2 regions of the Geodermatophilus sp. SYSU D00525 genome follow, and region 2 is predicted to be linked to the other one. Evidence: riboswitches for the same ligand, from Rfam matches in the RefSeq annotation. Region 2 holds a riboswitch; the other holds the start of a gene.
What was found. A riboswitch is a leader RNA that binds a small molecule or an ion and turns the genes downstream of it on or off. The one in region 2 is predicted to bind cyclic di-AMP.

Region 1 (7,527 bases), on a different contig from region 2:
AGGTGGAGCCGGTGCAGGTCAAGGCCGGCGACGTCGTCACCGTGGCCGCCCGCGCCACCGTCGTGCTGCAGGCCGCCCCGTGAGCGAGGCCCCGGACGGCAGTCAGTCCGTTGACGCTGCCGAGCGGCGGCGGGCCACGCCGGCGGCGACCTACCGGCTGCAGGTGACCGCCGACTTCACCCTCGACGACGCCGCGGCCGTCGCCGGCTACCTCGCGGACCTCGGCGTCACCCACGCCTACTCCTCCCCGCTGCTCCGCTCGGCCGCGGGCAGCACGCACGGGTACGACACCGTCGACCACGCGCACGTCGACGAGTCGCGGGGCGGGCAGGAGGGCTTCGACCGGTTCGTCGCCGCGCTGCACGAGCACGGGCTCGGCCTGGTGCTCGACCTCGTGCCCAACCACATGGGCGTCGCCGACCCGGCCGAGGCACCGTGGTGGTGGGACGTGCTGCAGCACGGGCGCGACAGCGCGCACGCGTCGGCCTTCGACGTCGACTGGGACTTCGGCGGGGGGCGCGTCCGCATCCCGGTGCTCGGCTCGGCCGACGACGTCGAGAAGCTCGAGGTGGTGGACGGGGAGCTCCGCTACTACGACAACCGCTTCCCCATCGCGCCCGGCACGGGCGAGGGCACGCCGCAGGAGGTGCACGACCGGCAGCACTACGAGCTGGTCGACTGGCGGCGCGCCGACGCCGACCTCAACTACCGGCGGTTCTTCGCCATCAACACCCTCGCCGGGCTGCGCGTGGAGGACCCGGAGGTCTTCCGCGCCACGCACGAGCTGGTGCTGCGCATGGTCTCCGACGGCGCCGTCGACGGGCTGCGGATCGACCACCCCGACGGCCTGGCCGACCCGAAGGGCTACCTGGACCGGCTGACCGACGCGTCGGGCGGCCGGTGGACGGTGGTCGAGAAGATCCTCGAGCCCGGCGAGGACCTGCCGGAGAGCTGGCGGGTGGCCGGCACCACCGGCTACGACGCGCTGGCCGAGGTCGACGACGTCCTGGTCGACCCGGCGGGCGAGGCGGCGCTGACCGCGCTGGACACCGAGCTGTCCGGCCGGGCGGTCGACTACGGGCAGCTGGTGCACGACTGCAAGCGCGAGGTCACCGACGGGATCCTCGGCTCCGAGGTCGCCCGGCTGGTCCGGGTGATCGGCGAGCTGCCGGGCGTCGACGTCGACACGGAGGAGGAGGCGCTGGCCGAGCTGCTGGCCTCCTTCTCGGTCTACCGCACCTACCTGCCCGACGGCCGCGAGCACCTCGACGCCGCGGTGGGCGACGTCCGCGACCGCCGGCCCGACCTGGTCGCCGCGGTGGACGCGCTGCACCCGGTGCTGGCGCAGGCCGGCACCGAGGCGGCCACCCGGTTCGAGCAGACCAGCGGCCCGGTGATGGCCAAAGGCGTCGAGGACAGCGCCTACTACCGCTGGGCGCGGTTCGTGGTGCTCAACGAGGTCGGCGGCGATCCGGCGCGCTTCGGCAGCACCCCGGAGGAGTTCCACGAGGCACAGGCGCGGCGGCTGGAGCGCAAGCCGGAGTCGATGACGACGCTCACCACGCACGACACCAAGCGCAGCGAGGACACCCGGGCCCGCCTGGCCGTCCTCGCCGAGGTGCCGACCGAGTGGGCGGACCTGGTCCGCGGCTGGCTGTCCCGCCACCCGCTGCCCGACCGGCCGCTGGCCCACCTCGTGTGGCAGAACCTGGTCGGCGCCTGGCCGCTGTCCCGCGAGCGGGCGCACGCCTACGCCGAGAAGGCCGCCCGCGAGGCCGGGCAGTCGACGACGTGGACCGACGTCGACGAGGCGTTCGAGGCGCAGCTGCACGCGATGGTCGACGCCGCCTTCGACGACGCGGCCACGAACCGCGAGATCGAGGCGTTCGTCGCACGGATCGCCCCGGCCGGCCGGTCCAACGGGCTGGCGCAGAAGCTGCTGCAGCTGACGATGCCCGGCGTCCCGGACGTCTACCAGGGCACCGAGCTCTGGGACCACTCGCTCGTCGACCCCGACAACCGCCGCCCGGTCGACTACGACGAGCGGCGCGCGCTGCTGGCCCGGCTCGACGGCGGGGAGGTGCCCGAGGTCGACGAGACCGGCGCGGCCAAGCTGCTCGTCGTCTCGCGAGCGCTGCGGCTGCGGCGGGACGCCCCCGGGCTGTTCACCGGCTACACCCCGGTGGCCGCCACCGGGTCCGCCGCGCAGCACGTCGTCGCCTTCGACCGTGGGTCCGGAGAGCAGGGCGGCGCGGTGACCGTGGCGACCCGGCTGCCGGTCGCGCTGGCCGCCACCGGCTGGGGCGACACCGCGCTGACGCTGCCGACCGGCGCCTGGCGCGACGTGCTCACCGGCACGCGCGTCGTCTCCGACGCCGGCGGCGCGCCCGTCGGCGAACTGCTGGCCCGGCTGCCGGTGGCCCTGCTCGTCCGGGAATGAGACGGAGGTCACGGCGGCGCCGGCCGGCGCCGCCGTGACCTGCGCCTCCCCCGGCCGCCGGGCGCGGGCCACCGCGGGGGACGCCGGGCGACACGCCGTGACGGGTGGGGCGGGTGTGCCGTCTCGTGATGCGGCCGTTACGTTTGCTCCCGCACGCAGGCCAATGACTGCCGCGTGCCGGAGTCGGTCCGCCGAACCCCGTCCGCCGGGCTCCGTTCCTCCTGCACAGCCAGGACGGGGGTGGGGGACCCACTTCGGCGCCTGCACCGCGGTCACGGGGGGACCGGACGCAGCGCCTCGGGGTGAAGCCGCACGTCGTGCGGCCGGGGCACCGATCGCTCCGAACCCGACAGCTCACCTCGCAGGCGGCGGATCGGAGATCCCCCATGCGCACGTCCACGTCCCTGCTCCGCCGTGCCCTCGTGACGACCGGCGTGGCCGCGGCCGCGATCGGCGTCGCCGCCGGCCCGGCCTCGGCCGCCGCCCCCAACGACTGGGACGCCGTCGCCCAGTGCGAGTCCAGCGGCAACTGGAGCATCAACACCGGCAACGGCTACTACGGCGGGCTGCAGTTCAGCCAGTCCACCTGGGCCGCCTACGGCGGCACCGAGTACGCCGCCCGCGCCGACCAGGCCACCAAGGCGCAGCAGATCGCCGTCGCCGAGCGCACGCTCGACGCCCAGGGCCCGGGTGCCTGGCCCACCTGCGGGAAGAGCCTCGACCCGTCGGCCCCGGAGGCCGGCACGGCGGCCGCCGCGCCCGCCCCCGAGCCCGCCGCCGCGCCTGCGGCGGCCGAGCCGGACACGGCCTCCCGGGCCGGCGAGTCCGCCGCCGGCGCCTCCGGCGGCTCGTACACCGTCCGGTCCGGCGACACGCTGGGCAAGATCGCCCGAGACCAGGGCGTCGACGGCGGCTGGAAGGCGCTCTACGCCGCCAACAGCGGCACGGTCAGCGACCCGAACCGGATCTACGTCGGCCAGGAGCTGAAGCTGGCGTGACCCGGGGCGGCAGCCGGGGGACCCGCTCCCCCGGCTGCCGCTCGCGGTTGACCGGGCCCGCAGCGGGCAAGAGGGACCGGTCAGCCGCGCTACCGCTGGGAGGCCCCCGCATGTCCGCACCCGTCGAGTTCGCCGTCTGGGCGCCCGTGCCCGAGCGCGTGCGCCTGCAGGTCGACGGCACGGTGCACGACATGCGCCGCGACGACGACGGCTGGTGGCGGGCCGAGGTCGAGGCCGGCCCGGAGTCCGACTACGGCTACCTGCTCGGCGACGACGACACCCCCCGCCCAGACCCGCGCTCGCGCCGGCAGCCCGACGGCGTGCACGGGCCGTCCCGCCGGTTCGACCCGTCGGCGTACGCGTGGGGCGACACCGCCTGGACCGGGCGCCCGCTGGCCGGCGGCGTCGTCTACGAGCTGCACGTCGGCACGTTCACGCCCGAGGGCACCCTCGACTCGGCCATCGACCGGCTGGGCCACCTCGTCGACCTCGGCGTCGACTTCGTCGAGCTGCTGCCGGTCAACGGCTTCGACGGCACGCACAACTGGGGCTACGACGGCGTGCTCTGGTACACGGTGCAGGAGAGCTACGGCGGGCCCGCGGCCTACCAGCGGTTCGTCGACGCCTGCCACCAGCGCGGGATCGGCGTGATCCAGGACGTCGTCTACAACCACCTCGGCCCGTCGGGGAACTACCTGCCGCTGTTCATGCCGGTCTTCTCCGAGGGCGGCGCGAACACCTGGGGCGAGTCGGTCAACCTGTCCGGGCCGGACTCCGACGAGGTCCGCCGCTACGTCCTCGACAACGCCCTGATGTGGCTGCGCGACATGCACGTCGACGGGCTGCGGCTGGACGCCGTCCACGCGCTGGTCGACGAGCGCGCCACCCACGTGCTCGAGGAGATGGCCCAGGAGGTCGACCGGCTCTCGGTCGCCGTCGGCCGGCCGCTCACGCTGATCGCCGAGAGCGACCTCAACGACCCCCGCATGGTCACCCCGCGGGTGGCCGGGGGCACCGGCATCGCCGCCCAGTGGAGCGACGACTTCCACCACGCCCTGCAGGCCGTCCTGACCGGCGAGGGCCAGGGCTACTACGGCGACTTCGCCGAGGCCGGCCTCGCCGGGCTGGCCAAGACCCTCACCGGCGCCTACTTCCACGACGGCACGTGGTCGAGCTTCCGCCGCCGCTCCCACGGCCGGCCGGTGGACACCGCCCGGCTGCCGGGCTGGAGGTTCCTGGGCTACCTGCAGGACCACGACCAGATCGGCAACCGCGCGATCGGCGACCGCGTCTCGGCGACGCTGTCCCCCGGCCTGCTCGCCGTCGGCGCGACCCTGGTGCTGACCAGCCCGTTCACGCCGATGCTGTTCATGGGCGAGGAGTGGGGCGCCTCGACGCCGTGGCAGTTCTTCACCAGCCACACCGACCCCGACATCGGCCGGGCGACGGCGGAGGGCCGCAAGAGCGAGTTCGCCGAGCACGGCTGGGACGCCGACGAGGTGCCCGACCCGCAGGACCCGGAGACGTTCCGGCGCTCGAAGCTCGACTGGGCCGAGCTGGACCGGGAGCCGCACGCGCGGCTGCTCGAGGTGCACCGGACGCTGCTGGCGCTGCGCCGGCAGCACCCCGACCTCGTCGACGCCGACCTGTCGGCGGTCGAGGTCGGCTGGGACGACGAGGACCGCGTCCTGGTCGTGCACCGCGGCGGGCTGCGGGTGGTGGCCAACCTGTCCGGGCGGCCGCAGCCGGTGCAGCTGGACCGGCCGGCGACCGGGGTGCTGTTCGCGACCGCCGACGAGCCGTCCCTGGACGGCGCGACGGTGACCGTCCCGGCCGAGAGCGCGGCCGTCCTCACCACCTGATGCGCCGGCTGCTCCCCTCCCCCGGCGGGGCGGACCTCACCGACGACGACCTGGCGGCGGCCTACGCGCTGCCGCCCGGTCGCTCGTTCCGCGTGGACTTCGTCGCCTCGCTCGACGGCGCGGTCACCGTGGACGGCGTCAGCGCCGGGCTCGGCTCGCCCGGCGACCGGCGGGTGTTCTCGACGCTGCGCGCGCTGGCCGACGTCGTCCTGGTCGGGCACGGGACGGCGGCCGGTGAGGGCTACGGCCCGGTGACGACGGCCTCGGCGGTCGGGCGGCGGCGGGCCGCGCTCGGCCGGCCGCCGGAGCTGCCGGTCGCGGTGGTGTCGCGCCGGGCCTCGCTCGCGCCCGGCGCCCGGCTGGCGCAGCCGCCCACGCTGCTGGTCACCTGCGCCGCCGCGGACCCCGGCCGCCGGGCCGCGCTCGCCGACGCCGGGGTGGACGTGCTGGTCTGCGGGGACGCCGACGTCGACCTGCCGCTCGCGCTGGACCGGCTCGCCGACCGCGGCCTCGAGCAGGTGCTGTGCGAGGGCGGGCCGTCGCTGCTGTCGGCGGCGCTGGACGCCGGCGTGGTCGACGAGCTCGACCTCACCGTCTCCCCCGCGCTGGTCGGCGGCCAGGCGCGGCTGCTGGACCGTACGCTGCGCGACGTCGTCCGCCCGCGGCTGACGCAGGTGCTCGAGGAGGACGGCGTCCTGTTCACCCGCTACGCGGTGCGCTGAGTCCACGGCGCGGGTCCCGGGGTGGCAGTCATGGCCGTTCCTGCCACCCGTCCGGTCGACGGCGGTCTGCCGGTGCGGGGGTCCGCTGGTTGACTGACCTGCATGGACCTGCCCGTGCTGCCGCCGGTCAAGCCGATGCTGGCCAAGGCCACGACGAAGCTCCCGACCGGGGACGGGCTGTTCTACGAGCCCAAGTGGGACGGCTTCCGCTGCATCGTCTTCCGCGACGGCGACGAGGTGGAGCTCGGCAGCCGCAACGAGCGCCCGCTGACCCGCTACTTCCCCGAGGTCGTGGCCGCGGTCAAGGAGGCCCTGCCCGAGCGCTGCGTCGTCGACGGGGAGATCGTCGTGCCGCAGGGCGACCGGCTGCACTTCGAGTCGCTGCTGCAGCGCATCCACCCCGCGAAGTCGCGGGTGGACCTGCTCGCCGAGCAGACGCCGGGCCACTTCGTCGCCTTCGACCTGCTCGCGCTCGGTGACGAGTCGCTGATGGAGACGCCGTTCGCCGAGCGCCGGCAGCGGCTGCGCGAGGTGCTGGACCGCGGGCACGAGCGGGTGCACGTCACCGCGGTCACCCGGGACGCCGCGATCGCGCAGCGCTGGTTCGACGAGTTCGAGGGGGCCGGTCTCGACGGCGTGGTCGCCAAGGACGCCGACCTGCCCTACGGCCCCGACCAGCGGCTGATGACCAAGGTCAAGCACGTGCGCACCGCCGACTGCGTGGTCGCCGGGTTCCGCTGGCACAAGAGCGGACCGGTCGTCGGGTCGCTGCTGCTCGGGCTGTACGACGACGGCGGCCTGCAGCACGTCGGCGTCGCGGCGTCGTTCCCCATGGCGCGGCGGGCCGAGCTGGTGGAGGAGCTGGCGCCCTACCGGGCTCAGGCGCTCGACGGGCACCCGTGGCAGGACTGGGCGAACGCCGAGGTGCAGGAGAACGGCGAGCACCGGATGCCGGGGGCGCAGAGCCGGTGGAACGCGAAGAAGGACCTGTCCTGGGTGCCGCTGCGCCCGGAGCTCGTCGTCGAGATCAAGTACGACCAGCTGGAGGGACGGCGGCTGCGGCACACCGGGCAGTTCCTCCGGTGGCGGCCCGACCGCGAGCCGCGCAGCTGCACCTACGACCAGCTCGAGGTCCCGGTCCGCTACGACCTGGCCGAGGTGTTCAACGGGTGACCGGCACCTGCGGAACGGCCTGTCCGCGGCGCCTCCTACGGTCGTGAGCATGCGTCTGCGCCGCGGCCTGCTCGCCGCCTCGACCGGACTGCTCGTGGCGGTCGCCGGCTGTAGCTCCTTCTCGGACCCGGACCCGTCGTCGGCGGACTCCTCGTCGGCCGCCTCCTCGACGCCGGCCGAGCCGGAGGCCGCGCCGATCACCTGGACCGACTGCGACGCGCAGATCACCGAGCTCGTGGCCGGCACGCCCGGCAGCGAGCGCGACCTCGCCTTCGAGTGCGGCCGCACCGAGGTGCCCATCGACCACGAGGAACCCGAGGGCGCGACGCTGC
Region 2 (7,527 bases):
GCGACGGCGGGGTGCTCCCGCAGCGCCCCCTCGACCGCCTGCGGAGCCACGTTCACGCCGCCGGTGACGACGACGTCGTCGAGCCGCCCGGCCACGGTCAGCCGCCCGTCGGGACCGATCGAGCCGGCGTCGCGGGTGCGGAACTCCCCGCCCGCGAACGCCGCCGCGGTGCCGTCCGGGTCGCGCCGGTAGCCGAGCGCCAGCACCGGGCCGGCCACCGCGATGGCTCCTCCGCCGGGTCCTGCGGCACTCCCGCCGGCGTCCACGCGCACCCGGACGCCGTCGAGCGGGACGCCGTCGTAGACGCAGCCGCCGGCGGTCTCGGTCATGCCGTACGTGGTCACCACCGCGACGCCGCCCTCGCGGGCCCGGGCCAGCAGGCCCGGGTCGGTGGCCGCGCCGCCGACCAGCACCGCGTCGAACGCGCGCAGCGCCTCCGGCTCGCGCTCCAGGTACCGGCGCAGCTGGGTGGGCACCAGCGCGGTGTACCGCCGGCCGGCGGGCATCCGCGCGACCGCGGCGGCCAGGTCCTCCCCGGCCGCGAGCGCGGTGGGCGCCGTGCCGCCGAGCACCGACCGCACCAGCACCTGCAGGCCGGCGATCGCCGACGCCGGCAGCGCGAGCAGCCAGGCGCCGGGCCCGCCGAGCCGGTCGAGGGTCGCCGTCGCCGAGGCCCGCAGCGCCGCCGCCGGGAGCAGCACGCCGCGCGGGCCGCCGGTGGACCCGGAGGTGACGACGACGAGGTCGGCGCCGTCCTCCAGCGGCTCGTCCGGCGCGAGGACCGCCCGCGCGGCCGCCGCGGGCGGCCCGGCCGGGAGGACGGCGAGCGGCGCGGCGCCCTCCAGGCAGGCGCGGACGGCGGGCAGCACGGTGCCGAGGACGGCGTCGGGGGAGTCCGGCGCGGGGAGGACGGTCAGCTGCCGGATCACGGGTCCCGAGGGTACGTCGCGTGCGACATAGGCTTGCGGGCGTGATCACCCCCGCCGGCCTCCCCGAGGGGATCGACCGGCTGGCGGTGTGGTCGGTGCCGATGCGCACCCGCTTCCGCGGCATCGACGTCCGCGACGGCGTGCTCGTGCACGGCCCGGCCGGCTGGGGCGAGTTCTCCCCGTTCTGGGACTACGGCGTGCCCGAGAGCCGCCGCTGGTGGGCGGCCGCCGCCGAGGCCGCGGTGCGGGGCTGGCCCGCACCGGTGCGCGACGCGGTGCCGGTCAACGTCACCGTCCCCGCGGTGGGGCCCGAGCGGGCGCACGCGATCGTGACCGCGTCGGGCTGCCGGACGGCGAAGGTGAAGGTGGCCGAGCCGGGCCAGACCGCCGGCGACGACCTCGCCCGTGTGGAGGCCGTCCGCGATGCGCTCGGCCCCTCCGGCGCGGTCCGGGTCGACGCCAACGCGGCGTGGGACGTCGACACCGCCGTCGCCCGGATCCGGGAGCTGGACCGGGTGGGCCTCGAGTACGTCGAGCAGCCCTGCGCCACGCTCGCCGAGCTCGCCGCGCTGCGCCGCCGGGTGGACGTCCGGGTCGCCGTCGACGAGGGCGTGCGCCGCGCCGACGACCCGCTGGGGGTCGACCTGCGGGAGGCCGCCGACGTCGTCGTCCTCAAGGTGCAGCCGCTCGGCGGCGTGCGGGCCGCGCTGCGCGTGGCCGAGGCGCACGGGCTGCCGTGCGTGGTCTCCTCCGCGCTGGAGTCCTCGGTGGGCATCGCCGCGGGGGTCGCGCTGGCCGCCGCGCTGCCGGAGCTGCCCTTCGCCTGCGGCCTGGCCACCGTCGCCCTCCTCGACGGCGACGTCACCGACACCCCGCTGCTGCCGGTGGACGGCGCGCTGCCGGTCACCCGGCCCGACCCCGGCCGGCTGGACGCCGTGACCGCACCCGGCGACGTGACCGCCCGCTGGACCGAGCGGCTGGGCGCGGTGCTGGCCGCGTGAACCCCTCCACCGCGCTGGCCCGCGTGCTGGTCGACGAGCTGGTCCGCGGCGGGGTCCGCGACGCCGTCGTCGCGCCCGGCTCGCGCTCGGCGCCGGTCGCGCTGGCGCTGGCCGCCGCCGAGCGGGCCGGCGTCCTGCGGCTGCACGTGCGCATCGACGAGCGGACCGCGTCCTTCCTCGCCCTGGGCCTGGCCCGCGCGTCCGGCCGGCCGGTGCCGGTGCTCACCACCTCCGGGACGGCGACCGCGCACCTGCACGCCGCCGTCCTCGAGGCCGACGTCAGCGGGGTGCCGCTGCTGGCACTCACCGCCGACCGGCCGCCGGAGCTGCGGGCCACCGGCGCCAACCAGACGATCGAGCAGCCCGGCCTGTACGGCGGCGCGGCGCGCTGGGCGGCCGACGTCGGCGTGCCCGAGGCCGGCCGGGAGGCCGCGCAGAACCGCTACTGGCGCTCGGTGGTGTCCCGGGCGCTGCTCGCGGCCACCGGCGTCCTGTCCGGCGACCCCGGGCCGGTGCAGCTGAACCTGGCCTTCCGCGACCCGCTGCTGCCCGAGGAGGAGCCCGGCCCGCCGGCGGGCCCGTGGGCCGGCCGGGACGGCGGGGCGCCGTGGACCGCCGGGGCGCCTTCGCCCGTCGCGACCGTCCCGGTCGGGGACGGCCCGCGCACGCTCGTCGTCGCCGGGGACGGGCCGGACGCCGTCGGCCGGGCGTGGGCGGGCGGCGCCAGCGCGGCGGGCTGGCCGGTGGTCGCCGAGCCGAGCGGCGGGGCGTGGACCGACGGCGCGGTGCGCGGCGGGGCGCTGCTGCTCGGCGTGCCCGGCTGGCTGGACGCGCACCGGCCCGACCGCGTGGTCGTCGTCGGCCGGCCGACGCTGTCCCGGCCGGTCTCGGCGCTGCTGGCCGATCCGCGGGTGCGCGTGGAGACGGTGGTCGCCGGGCCGCGCTGGCCCGACGCCGGCCGCTCGGCGGCCCTGGTCACCCGCGCCGCCCCGCCGGCCGGCCCGCCGTCGGAGCCGGGCTGGGCGGCCGCCTGGCGCTCGGCCGCGGACCGGGTCGGGGGCGCGGTCGACGCCGCCCTGGACGCCGCGCCCGGGCTGACCGCCGCCCGGCTGGCCCGCGACGTCGTCGCCGCGCTGCCGTCCGGGGCGCTGCTGGTCCTCGGGTCCTCGACACCGGTGCGCGACGTCGACCGGCTCGCCGTCCCCCGCGGCGACGTCAGCGTGCTCGCCAACCGCGGCGTCGCCGGCATCGACGGCACGGTGTCCACCGCCGTCGGCGCGGCGTTGGCGCACGGCGGGCCGGCGGTGGCGCTCATGGGCGACCTGACGTTCCTGCACGACCTGCAGGGCCTGCTCGCCGGCGAGGGCGAGCCGCGCCCGGACCTCACCGTGGTCGTGCCCGACAACGACGGCGGCGGGATCTTCGCCCAGCTGGAGCCCGGCCGGCCGGCGTACGCCCGCGACTACCGGCGGGTGTTCGGCACGCCGCACGGGCGCGACCTGGTCGCGGTCGCGGCGTCCCTGGGCTGGGCGGCGACGGCGGTGGCCACGCCGGAGGAGCTCGCCGCCGCGCTGGTGCGCGGCGGGCCTCGGGTGGTCATCGCCCGCACCGACCAGCGCGCGGAGGCCGACCTCGCGGTCGCCCTGCGGGAGGCCGCGGGCCGCGCCCTGGCCTGAGCGGCCTCGGGAGCGTCGGGTCTCCTGCAGCGACCAGCCGGTCCCGCCGGGCTCACCGGAGAGTGAGACGCACGGCTCCGGAGCCCCTTCCGGACGCCCGTGACGAGCCGGTCCGTCACTCCGTGGCGGTGGCCTTCGTCACGGGATCCGGGCGGTCGCGGCGAGGGCGGCCGCGGGGGCGGGGGCGTGCTCGCCGGGCCGGATCGCGCACCGTGAACAGCGGGTTCCGTTTCTCGGCGCGGCCCGATCCGGTGGTCACGCCGGCGTCACGCCGTACCCCACGAGCCCCAGCCGAACCGCACTGTGACCGCCGTCACGACGACAGTCGACATGACGACACGTAGCGTTTTGGCTGCGCTCAGCGAAGACGGAGCGCGGCGCCGGTCCGCCAAACCCTGCCCACCGGTCGCCCACGCCAACTCCCAGGGCAGGGGTGGGGGACCCACTCTTCCGGCGCGCGACGGCCTACGGGGGCCTGTCGGAGCGCGCCTCGGGGTGAAGCCGCGGACCGCGGCCGGGCACCGATCGCCCGAACCCGACAGCTCACCTCGCCGGCGGTGATCGGGAGATCATCACCATGCCCAAGCACCGCGCACCCCGCTACGTCCGCACCAAGAAGGTCATCGCCAAGGCCCCTGTCGCTGCCGGCGCCGCCGCCGTCGGCCTGGGCGTCCTGAGCTCGCCGGCCTCCGCCTCCACCACCCACGACTGGACCGGCGTCGCCCAGTGCGAGTCCAGTGGCAACTGGAGCATCAACACCGGCAACGGCTACTACGGCGGCCTGCAGTTCAGCCAGTCCACCTGGGCCGCCTTCGGTGGCACCGACCTCGCCCCGCGCGCGGACCTGGCCACCCCGGCCCAGCAGGTCCAGATCGCCGAGGCCGTCCTGGCCGGCCAGGGCATCGGCGCCTGGCCGAGCTGCGGCAAGTTCCTGACCGACGGCACCACCCCGGCCGCTGCCGAGGCCCCGGCCGCGCCCGCCGAGCAGGCCGCCCCGGCCGCCGAGGCCCCGGCCGCTCCGGCCGCTCCGGCCGAGCAGCCGGCCGCCGAGCAGGCCGCTCCGGCCGAGCGGGCCGACCGGGCCGAGCGGGCCGAGGTCACCACCGAGGAGTACACCGTCCGCTGGCGGGACACGGTGGCGAAGATCGCCGCCGCCCACGGCCAGAGCTGGCGCGAGCTCTACGAGCGCAACGCCGACGTCATCGGCGGCAACCCGAACCTGATCTACCCCGGTCAGGTGCTGGCGCTCAGCGGCTCCGCCGTCCCGGCCGAGGCCGCCCCGGCCCCCGCCGCCGAGGCCGCTCCCGCTCCGGCCGCCGAGGCCGCCCCCGCTCCGGTCGCCGAGGCCGCCCCGGCCCCGGTCGCCGCCGCCGGTGAGGCGGCGCCCGCCGCCACCCCGCCGATCGCCGAGGCCGCCCCGCAGGTCGCGCAGTCCTCGGTCGTCGCCGAGATCACGAACACCGCCGGCGCGATCCACGAGGCCGTCCAGGCGGCGGCGAACGCCGTCGTCAGCAACGTCCCGGGCGCCGCGGACATCACCCTCGGCGGCACGCGGGCCAGCGCGGTCGACCCGGACGGCCACCCCTCCGGCAAGGCGCTGGACTACATGGTCATGTCCGACGCCGCCCTCGGCGACGCGATCGCCCAGTACCACGTCGACCACTGGGACGAGCTCGGCGTCGAGTACGTCATCTGGCAGCAGCGCATCCTCACCTCGCCGGACGGCGCCTGGAAGGCGATGGCGGACCGCGGCAGCGCGACCGCGAACCACGTGGACCACGTGCACGTCAACTACGTGGGCTGACCTCCAGCACACCCGACGAGGGCCCCGACCGCGTGCAGCGGCCGGGGCCCTCGTCGTCTCCGGGTCGTGTCCGGGGGAGGAGGACGCCGGCCGGGACCGGCCGCCTCAGCCCTCCAGCGCGGCCTGGAAGGCGGCGAACTTCGACTGCGTCTCGGCCAGCTCGGCCGTCGGGTCGGAGGCGCCGACGATGCCGCAGCCGGCGAACAGCCGGGCCGAGCACGGGTCGTCGTCGACCAGCTGGGCGCAGCGCAGGGCCAGCCCGAACTCGCCGTCCCCGCGGGCGTCGAGCCAGCCCACCGGCCCGGCGTACCGGCCGCGGTCCATGCCCTCCAGCTCCGCGATGACCGCGGCGGCCGCGTCGGGCGGGGTGCCGCAGACGGCGGCGGTCGGGTGCACGGCGTCGACCAGCTCGAGCAGCCCGGCGCGACCGCGGGCGCCGGAGCGGCGCTGGGTGCCGACGACGTCGGTGGCCAGGTGCCGCACGTTCGGCAGCGTCAGCAGCGAGGGCTGCTCCGGCACCGACAGCGCGGTGCAGAACGGGTCGAGCGCCCGCACGAGCGAGTCGACGGCGAGGGCGTGCTCGGCGCGGTCCTTGTCGCTGGCCAGCAGACCCGCCGCGAGCCGCTCGTCCTCGGCACCCGCGCCGCGCGGGGCGGTGCCGGCCAGCACCCGCGCCGACAGCTGCCGGCCGGTGCGGCGCAGCAACAGCTCGGGGGTGGCGCCGAGCAGCCCGTCGACGGCGAAGGTCCAGCAGTCGGGGAAGCGGGCGGCCAGCCGGTCGAGCAGGCGGCGGGGGTCCAGCGGCTCGTCGGCGGTGACCAGCAGGTCGCGGGCGAGCACCACCTTGGCGAGGTCGCCGGCGCCGATGCGGGCGACGGCGGCGGACACCGCGCCGCACCACGAGGCAGGGTCGAGCGCGCCGTCGGCGTAGCGCAGCCGGCCCGGCGCGGGCGGCAGCGGCTCGCGGGTGGCCGGCAGCACGTCGCGCGGGTCGGCGCCGCCGGTGGTGGTCACCCACGCGACGCCGTCGCGGCGGCCGACGACGACCTCGGGGACGACGAACACCGACGTCCCCCGGGCGGGGTCGAACGCGACGCTGCCGAACACGACCGGCCCGGAGCCGGGCACGCCCACCTCGTCGTCGACGGCGAGCGCGGCGCTGCGGTCGGCCCACCAGGCGGCGGCCTCGGCCAGCGCGCCGGGACCGGAGACCTCGAGGCGGTCGGCCTCGCCCCAGCCGACCAGGCCCTCGCCGCGGCGCACCCAGGACAGCGCGCCCTCGCGCGGCAGCAGCGTCAGCAGGTCCGGGGAGTCGGGCAGCGCGACCGTGGTGACCGCGGGCGCGACGGCGTCCGGGGAGGTCACCGCCGCTGCCGTCACGTCCCCCAGCGTAGGCAGCCGGTAGCGTCGTCCGCCGTGGCAGACCGGCGAGACAGCACACACACCGCCGGGTCGAGGGCCGGGCTGGACAAGCAGCCCCACGAGGTCGCGGCCATGTTCGACGGCGTCGCCCGCCGCTACGACCTCACCAACACCGTGCTCTCCGGCGGCCGCGACGCCGCCTGGCGGCGGGCCACCCGCGAGGCGCTGGGCGCCCGGCCGGGGGACGTCGTGCTCGACGTCGCCGCCGGCACCGCCGTGTCCACCGTCGAGCTCGCCGCCGGGGGCGTCCGGGCCGTCGCGTGCGACTTCTCGCAGGGGATGCTGCGCGCCGGCGCCGGCCGGCCGGTGCCGAAGGTGGCCGGCGACGCGATGGCGCTGCCGTTCGCCGACGCGAGCGTCGACGGGCTGGTCGTCTCCTTCGGCCTGCGCAACGTGGCCGACCCCGACGCCGCGCTGCGCGAGTTCGCGCGGGTCGTCCGGCCGGGCGGGCGGCTGGTCGTCTGCGAGTTCTCCAGCCCCACCTGGAAGCCGTTCTGCACCGTCTACACCGAGTACCTGATGCGGGCGCTGCCCCGGATCGCCCGCGCGGTGAGCAGCAACCCCGACGCCTACGTCTACCTGGCCGAGTCGATCCGCGCCTGGCCCGACCAGCCGGCGCTGGCCGCCCGCATCCAGGCCGCCGGGTGGACCGACGTCGCCTGGCGGAACCTCACCGGTGGCGTCGTCGCGCTGCA

Region 1: another riboswitch for cyclic di-AMP. It lies ahead of ACI796_RS03420 (transglycosylase family protein); the one in region 2 lies ahead of ACI796_RS12825 (transglycosylase family protein).

What each region holds. Positions count from the first base shown of each region.
Region 1 covers NZ_JBJGZK010000002.1:299,005-306,531, reverse strand. Annotated here, with positions in the region: gene glgX (glycogen debranching protein GlgX) at 1-83, shown strand, start outside; gene treY (malto-oligosyltrehalose synthase) at 80-2,440, shown strand; cyclic di-AMP (ydaO/yuaA leader) riboswitch at 2,689-2,823, shown strand; gene ACI796_RS03420 (transglycosylase family protein) at 2,827-3,438, shown strand; gene treZ (malto-oligosyltrehalose trehalohydrolase) at 3,549-5,300, shown strand; gene ACI796_RS03410 (dihydrofolate reductase family protein) at 5,300-6,022, shown strand; gene ACI796_RS03405 (ATP-dependent DNA ligase) at 6,125-7,195, shown strand; gene ACI796_RS03400 (alpha/beta hydrolase) at 7,245-7,527, shown strand, end outside.
Region 2 covers NZ_JBJGZK010000012.1:105,556-113,082, forward strand. Annotated here, with positions in the region: gene menE (o-succinylbenzoate--CoA ligase) at 1-929, opposite strand, end outside; gene ACI796_RS12815 (o-succinylbenzoate synthase) at 971-1,930, shown strand; gene menD (2-succinyl-5-enolpyruvyl-6-hydroxy-3-cyclohexene-1-carboxylic-acid synthase) at 1,927-3,606, shown strand; cyclic di-AMP (ydaO/yuaA leader) riboswitch at 4,010-4,179, shown strand; gene ACI796_RS12825 (transglycosylase family protein) at 4,184-5,410, shown strand; gene ACI796_RS12830 (isochorismate synthase) at 5,516-6,790, opposite strand; gene ACI796_RS12835 (demethylmenaquinone methyltransferase) at 6,827-7,527, shown strand, end outside.